One region of the Peribacillus sp. B65 genome, then DNA from elsewhere that is predicted to be linked to it. Evidence: riboswitches for the same ligand, from Rfam matches in the RefSeq annotation. Region 1 holds a riboswitch; the other holds the start of a gene.
The links. Region 1 has a riboswitch for cyclic di-GMP ahead of sinI (DNA-binding anti-repressor SinI). Riboswitches for the same ligand answer to the same signal wherever they lie in the genome.

Region 1 (4,207 bases):
CCAATAAATACACGAACCCGTATGAAAGTCTATCAGTGGATGGTGTGTTCTATGATAAAAGAAATTGATTACACGACCGTTTGGATTCCAAAAGGTTTTCATGTTAATTATTTTTAAATTTTCTGTAAATAAAATAGGCTTAATTTTTTCTTTATAGCATAGCATTTGATATAATGAAGCTAGGGCAGACATCAACCCCTTTCCAAACCTTCCGACAATTGTTTCATTATTTCGACATATTTCATGATGTGTTTCTAAAAGGAACCGGAGGGGTATTGTAGAATCTAACTGTATAGTCTTAATTTAAGGAGGACTCACTTTATGAATTACAACGTACGCGGTGAAAACATTGAGGTAACTCCAGCAATTCGAGAATACGTCGAAAAGAAAATTGGCAAGTTAGAACGATATTTTAACAATACACCAGATGCAAATGTGTTAGTGAATTTAAAAGTGAACAATAATACATCAAAGGTCGAAGTGACGATTCCCATGCAGAATTTGGTTCTTCGTGCTGAAGAGGAAAATGCGGATATGTATGCTGCCATTGACTTGATCAATGATAAGCTTGAACGCCAAATTCGTAAACATAAAACGAAGGTCAATCGTAAGTTCCGGAACAATCTATCAGCTGCACCAGATGCATTCGCCTTCAATATGGAAGTTGACGAAGTGGTGGATGAATTCGAAGACGATAATGATATTGAAGTGGTCCGCAATAAGCGCTTTGATTTAAAGCCGATGGACAGTGAAGAAGCGATTTTACAAATGAATATGCTTGGTCACAGTTTCTTCGTTTACACGAATGCGGATACTAATACAACGAACGTAGTGTACCGCCGAAAAGATGGACGCTATGGATTGATTGAACCTAGTTAATTATTATTCTAAGATCAAAAGCACAGCCCAGCCTTTGGGTTGTGCTTTTTTAATGCCTGTTGATAGAATTCGTTTGAAAAGGAAAAGAATGATTGCTTCTTTTGTTCTCTATAAAATACAAATCAACGAAAAATCCTTTTGAAGAACAATTATTGTTCTTTATTAAGATAAATAGTCAGTTTTACCTATTTAATAACCCCCTTCTTTTGCACTATACTCAAATTGTAAGTTCTTTAAAAAGAACGGCTGATTTTTTATAAAAAACAATTTGATCAAGGTGCAGAGGGGTTGGATTACTTGTATCGAAAGAATTGCCATACTTGCCATAGGGCTTCTTTTAGCAGTGCGGAATATGGAAAGTGGCTTTGCCCGACCTGCGGTGAGGATTTAACTGCGCAAAAAGCCTTGGATGCACTTACAATGGAGAGAATCAATACAAAGCAACGATATATTAAGAAGAGCAATATTCACTATTATACAAAAAAACGAAAATGAATTAGTCTATGATAAATTACCTGCACTATGAATTTTCTTAATTTTGTAATAATTTGTCGGATAAAAGTTTTTGCATTTAGGTAGATTACCGACATAAAATAGCAATATATGGAGTGGGTATCCGTTATAATATGATTATAAGTAATGTATTTGGTAATAAATACCACGACAAAGGCAAACTTATTGAAAGATGAGGGCGCAAAGGCACAGGTCTAAGGTCCTCGAGACTAGGATGGCTGGTCTGCCTGAAATACAAGGAGTATTTTAGGAGGTAAAAGAGGTGGCTAATGTGGAAATGGATCATGAATGGGTGAAATTGATTTCAGAAGCAAGGAGCTTGGGTTTCAAAAAGGAGGAAATCAGTGCTTTTTTGAAACGGGAAAGCCTTGAAGTAACATTAGAGGAGAACAATGGAAAATAGCTTACGAAAAAGTTCGAGAACATCCCTATAAACAGTAATTCGATTCATTAGCTGTTTATAGGGTTTATTCTTCCTTGAGATTCTACAAGTCTAGCTTATTCAAACTGTATTCTTCAGGATTATGTAGGTAAACTAGTGTACTACCACTCTACTCTTCTTTATCTTTTCTCCATTTATTAAACTCGATGAATTCCCTGAATTGTTGTTTTGAGACACCCGAATTCATGGCTTCCTCAACGATTTTCATCCAGTCAGTGTCTAAGGTTTCCTTATTTGGTGCATCATAAAGCAGGGCATCAACAGGAATGTTTAGTACGGCGGAGATTTTTTCAAGAAATTGAATAGAAGGATTCGTTTGTAAGTTCCGCTCGAGCGAACTTAAATAAGACTTTGCCACACCCGCTTTATCGGCAAGTTCAGTCATCGACATTTTCTTTTCTTCTCGCAGTTTTTTTACACGTTCACCAATCATCAATACCACCTCGAAACATGTTCTATTTATCTTCCGCTAATAAGTGTCAGTAGCCAATCTTATCATTCAAAACAAGACGACTGTAAGGTTGGATTACCTTGACATGCTATCGCTAGAGAGGACACACAGCATCTAGTGATGGAAGGTTATGGATAATTCACATTTACATATGGAATAGTGGGGAGTTAGCAACATATTTTTTATACTTCCTTCTATTTTAACAGTTTTACTCCTCATTTATCCATTGTTTTTCGCAAGAATTGAATTCAGGTCTATACCAGGGAAGTGACATGAAGTTGTACCTCTATGATAGAAGTGGTAAAATTAAGCGTGCATTAGTAATAATAGAAGTGTGTTTCTTCTTACTTATATGAATTTTGTCATTGAACGATCATTACCATAATAGAGGAGCGTTATTGAATGCTTAATATATTAAATAAAGTTTTTGATCCGAATAAGCGAGAAATCAAACGTTTAGAAAAAATCGCCGATCAGGTCGAAGCGCTGGCTGATGAGACGGCGGGGTTATCGGATGAACAGTTGCGTGCCAAAACGGGTGAATTTAAAGAGCGTTATCAAAATGGGGAAACCGTTGATGATTTGCTTGTTGAGGCTTTTGCGGTTGCACGTGAAGGGGCAAAGCGTGCTCTGGGCTTATATCCTTATCGTGTTCAAATCATGGGTGGGGCATCACTTCATGATGGAAATATCTCCGAGATGAAAACAGGGGAAGGTAAAACCTTAACATCCACCATGCCGGTTTATTTAAACGCGCTTACCGGTAAAGGTGTACATGTCGTTACTGTCAATGAATACTTGGCACACCGTGATGCCACCGAGATGGGTGTATTGTATGATTTCCTTGGTTTGACCGTCGGGTTGAATTTGAACAGTCATTCTAAAGAAGAAAAACAGGCGGCGTACAATGCTGACATTACGTACAGTACGAATAATGAGTTAGGTTTTGATTATCTTCGTGACAATATGGTGTTATATAAAGAACAAATGGTACAGCGCCCGCTGCACTTCGCTGTCATTGATGAGGTCGATTCGATTTTGATCGATGAGGCAAGAACGCCATTGATCATTTCCGGCTCTGCACAAAAATCGGCTCAGCTGTATATCCAGGCCAATGCGTTTGTAAAAACCTTGAAAAAAGAAACCGACTACACATATGATGAAAAGACAAAAGGTGTTCAGCTGACGGAAGATGGGATGAATCGAGCTGAAAAAGCGTTTAATATCGATAATTTATTCGATATTAATCACGTTACTTTGAATCATCATATCAATCAGGCGTTAAAGGCACATGTTTCCATGCATTTGGATGTGGATTATGTTGTCCAGGAAGGCGAGATAGTCATCGTTGACCAATTCACTGGCCGTTTGATGAAAGGCCGCCGTTACAGTGAAGGTCTCCACCAGGCGATCGAAGCGAAAGAAGGACTTGAGATTCAAAATGAAAGCATGACTCTTGCGACGATTACATTCCAGAACTATTTCAGGATGTATGAAAAGCTTTCAGGTATGACCGGAACAGCCAAAACGGAAGAAGAAGAATTCCGCAATATTTATAATATGAATGTAATTGCGATCCCGACAAACAGGAATATCATCAGGGACGACAGGGCAGATCTTATATACGCGACAACTGATGGCAAATTCAAGGCTGTTGTGGAAGACATCGCCGAACGCTATACAAAGGGTCAGCCTGTGCTTGTCGGTACGGTTGCCATCGAAACATCTGAAGTCATATCTGCCTATTTATCCAAAAAAGGAATCCCTCACGATGTTTTGAATGCCAAGAACCATGAGCGTGAAGCGGAAATCATTGCGAATGCAGGTAATCAAGGCTCAGTTACGATCGCTACGAACATGGCAGGGCGCGGTACGGATATCAAGCTTGGAGAAGGTGTCAAGGAGCTTGGGGGCCTTGCTGT
Region 2 (4,207 bases), 850 kb from region 1:
CAGGACAAAATGTTTATTCTGAAAGCCATCAGTGATCGATCAAGAATGAAATATGTTTCATGAGAAGTAGCTCTTTTCGGCAATACATGAGAGCATTGCCTCTCCCTTTTCAATAAAACGAACTCGATCCTGAAAAAGGAGAGGAATCTATTTAAACCGATAATCCCATAACAAACAGCATTCGCCTTTTTCTGTGAAAACATAGCTATCTTGTTCAAGATAAACACCACAATGCGAGAATTGAAGACCTGTGTAACTGGAATTTCATAGGCCGTTTTATGCTGCCCTCCAACCTTATCCAGAATCCAGTTCTTCATATTCTTAAGTATCGGCCTGCAAATCATACTGAAAGGACTTCACATTCATATGCTGTAAAAATACATGTGACCGATTTTGCACATAATCTGCACGATTCGGAAATCGAAGCTTTATTTTAGAACTTAACAAATCCCAGGACTTCCCGAACTCCGCCTCACTTTCATCACGCGCTTTTTGAACCGATCGAAAAAAAAGAATGATACAAACTCCTGCAGCTAACACCCCGAGAATAGCCGTCAATTCTCCTCATACTCATCGCCCTCACAGGTTATCATTCATTTATATATAAATGAAAACGATAAAAAAGAAGCATGTTTTAAACATGCTCCTTTAGTATATGTAACGGAAATGATTTCTTAAATTCATTGACGCCTTCTCCTTCGAAACCAGAAAAGAGAAAAGAAGATTCCCAGCAAACCGCCAAACGTGTCCGTGATAACATCCACAAAGGGACACGGCCACCGGTTAGTTTTTGATGCAGATCATCTGCACTAAAAGGCAACATATAAGAGCCCCTGAAAACGATAGAATAACATTCTATACAAAACTGCACCAAACAACACCCAACGTCAATAAGCCCGGGAAGAAGTATCTACGAATCATATACTATCAGGATGTTCAATGATCCCGCTTAATTTCTCCTTAATCTCTTCCACAAGTTCATTTACAGAAACATCTTGTCCAGACTCACCCTTAGCAAAAGTGTCTTTTAAAATATCAAAAAAATCCATGCGAAATTCCCACTCCAATATATAATTGAGCCACCATTTCATACTGTTGTCCTAATCCTTTTTTCAAAAATAAGGAATATAGCTCATTTATTTGATAATCACATATAAAGCGGGAATTGGCAAGCAGAAACTAGTTTAAAAACCAAAAATTTACCCAATTTTAACATTTCTGAAATATCCCTTAGGAATGAATACTAGTAAGTTTTAGGTAAATAGTGTGGGTATAAAAAAAACAAAAAAAGGACCGATCCCTCAGCCCCTTCGATAAACCGTATATTATGCTTGTCCCATAAAATATGTCATTAATGCAATTAAAACTAATGTAATGGTAATATAAGTCCCAATAAAAATTTTCTTGCTTCTTTGTTTCTTTTCATAAACTTCCTCGAACGTAATGAACCTGTTTTTTGTCATCAAATAATCTCCTTCTATTTTGATGGCAGCTATCTGACATCGCCTTTTGCGAAGTCCCTTTGCTTGATCTCTATATGTAGTATCGGCACATAACCAAAAATATTTAAGTATTATTAACTATTTTTTTATAGGCTATATTTCTTAGATCTGTAGAAAGTAACGACTAACGTATTATGTACTTTAACTAAATTCTATAATCTTCTGTTAAATCCTGCCTAGGTATCGTTTTAATATCTAAATTTGTTAAGCGCTTACTTTATAAAATTCATTATTATTTTTATCCATCCGCAAAATGATAACCATAACGGTACACTGAATAAAGTTCCCCATATTAACCCCTTTATAAAAGCACAAGGTACATCCATAATAAAAATCCCTCTCATTTAGGTTGCATTTTTAACATTGTCCCCTTGTTCTTTATTTCAGATACCTTTTACGGTAATAAAAATAAAAAAAGAAGACTGTATAACAGCCTTCCCTAACGTATTTTTTCATTTTACTTTGATGAACTCTCGCACTTCTTCAATAGATAATCCTAAATTTTTAGCTTCCAAAATTAGATAAACCCATTCTTCTCGTTCATTGTTAGCTTCCATGATAATTCCCACCCAACTTGTGGTAAAACAGCCGTCTTAGCATTTAGCCTTAGACCTGTAATTTTGCGTCCCTACTTTTCAATAGGTTTGCCTTTCTCAAGAATATTTCACAAAACTCTTCGATTCCCATGTAAACCATTATGCCTTAAAAAAATTTCCCCTTAATTAAAACTATATTAATGTTAATTATACTTAAAAAAGTAATAATAGCTCTTAATACTATTCGTTTTTTTATGTCATTTTTCAACACAATTCATCAAAAAGTGACATTATAATGTAAAAACACTGGTAGAATGCGATTTCTTTAAAACAATTTTATTAAAAGCAGGGATATAATCGCTATTATAATCTAGTATTTACTATTCCACAAAAGTAATCTTCGAATCAAGTAGGCTAAGTGATTCATTATTAATTTTTCTCCCCTAAGAAAAAAAGCCAGCATTACAAACCCTAAAATGGCTGTAACCTGACTCTCGTTAACTTCCTATTTATACTCTTGATTCCATTTGGATACCTAATAAATTGCTAAACATCCCTCTTTTTTCATTTGCTAACTGGTTATATTCACCGACCTGAATGATTTCTCCCTGATCCATGACCAGCACTTGATCGGCATTGCGAATCGTCGATAATCGGTGAGCTATGACGATGATGGTCATTTTTCCTTTTAATCTTTCAATAGCGGATTGAATCTTCGCTTCGTTCTCCGTATCCAATGCACTTGTAGCTTCATCCAAAACAAGGATAGACGGTTTGCGTAAGATCGCTCTGGCTAATACTAGACGTTGCCTTTCTCCTCCTGACAGTCGGACACCCCGATCACCAATGAGTGTATCCAGACCTTGTGGAAGCTTACTGACAAAATCAGCAGCTGCCGCGAACTCCAAAGACTCCCATATGGATTCATCACTTGCCTCAGGGTCAATGATCAGCAGATTTTCCCTTATTGTTGAATTAAAGAGAAATGGATCTTGCGGGATATAACTTATGGACCTCCGCAGCGATAATAGGCGGTCATTAGTAAGGGGAATATCATCTATTCTGACTTCACCTCTATTAGGATGATTCAATCCCATTAATATATCTATTAAGGTGCTTTTTCCGGCACCCGATCTGCCGACAATAGCCGTCATACGGTTTGAGGGAATGTGTATGCTTATATTTTTAAGGGCATAATTGCGCTCATTTTGATCATAACTAAAATAAACATTACGGCAATCTAACCCTCTTATAATTTCAATAGACTTGATATTTTTATAATCAGATTCATATAACTCTCTTGCTTCTCTACATTCGTTTTGTAAATCCGACAATGCTTTAAAAGATGGTAGTGTAGACCCTATTTGCTCTAAATTGGATTGAATGCTAGTAAACCTTGGCCATAACCTCGAAAAAATAACCATTATCAGCATTAATTGTGCTGGCTGGGCCATGAACATCTTTATTGAAAAAAACACAAAAATGGCAATTAAGACTGAAGATACAATTTTGAAGATCATCTGGGAGGTAGTATTTAAAATCGTTAACTTGATTCTATTTTTTTCCATTTTTCCACTTAAAGATAGAAACCAATTCAAATGAGATTCCTCTAGTGAATTACTTTTGATATCTTTCATTCCGTTGAGATGATCAGTCATACCCGCTAAATAGGTTTGTGTTAGCTGAAAGGTTTCCTTTCCAATAGACTGAGACTTTTTAACAAACTTCCGTGAAGAAAAAATAAGAATGATCCCAAAGGCTATTATAAAACTCGTCATTGGAACAGATAAATAAAAAGCTATTCCGATTTGAATTAAAGTAAAAATAAGAGAAGATATAAACTGTAAAAATAAATTTATCCCTGCACTTACATTGAAGGTTTCATTTGTCATGATGTTGATAATATCGGATTTCCTCTTTTTTAAGTAAAATCCCCAATTGACCTGCAGCAGACTTCCATACGCCTCATTCCTTAACTTTTTAACAAAACCTTGTTGGATTTTAACTCCCAAGATTGTTTGATTCCGCTTAAATATACTTTGTCCTGTCATTAATATCACATAAACACCAAGTATTAATAAAAGACTGAGCGTCTCCGGAATTCCTGTGAATAATTCATTAATCCAGCTTAAGAAAGGAATGTCATCCGTTTTTATGTCCATTACACCG

Region 2: it holds a riboswitch for cyclic di-GMP, as region 1 does, so the genes downstream of both, ACSR9O_RS08030 (anti-repressor SinI family protein) here and sinI (DNA-binding anti-repressor SinI) in region 1, are expected to answer to the same signal.

The regions. Positions count from the first base shown of each region.
Region 1 covers NZ_CP195840.1:2,493,825-2,498,031, forward strand. Annotated here, with positions in the region: gene fliT (flagellar protein FliT) at 1-68, shown strand, start outside; gene hpf (ribosome hibernation-promoting factor, HPF/YfiA family) at 322-879, shown strand; gene ACSR9O_RS12200 (hypothetical protein) at 1,177-1,374, shown strand; cyclic di-GMP riboswitch class I at 1,538-1,623, shown strand; gene sinI (DNA-binding anti-repressor SinI) at 1,655-1,795, shown strand; gene ACSR9O_RS12210 (helix-turn-helix domain-containing protein) at 1,944-2,267, opposite strand; gene secA (preprotein translocase subunit SecA) at 2,688-4,207, shown strand, end outside.
Region 2 covers NZ_CP195840.1:1,646,414-1,650,620, reverse strand. Annotated here, with positions in the region: gene ACSR9O_RS08055 (hypothetical protein) at 1-317, opposite strand, end outside; gene ACSR9O_RS08050 (hypothetical protein) at 322-558, opposite strand; gene ACSR9O_RS08045 (hypothetical protein) at 635-823, opposite strand; gene ACSR9O_RS08040 (YwzD family small protein) at 918-1,049, opposite strand; gene ACSR9O_RS08035 (hypothetical protein) at 1,326-1,463, opposite strand; gene ACSR9O_RS08030 (anti-repressor SinI family protein) at 1,955-2,059, opposite strand; cyclic di-GMP riboswitch class I at 2,078-2,161, opposite strand; gene ACSR9O_RS08025 (ABC transporter ATP-binding protein) at 2,548-4,207, opposite strand, start outside.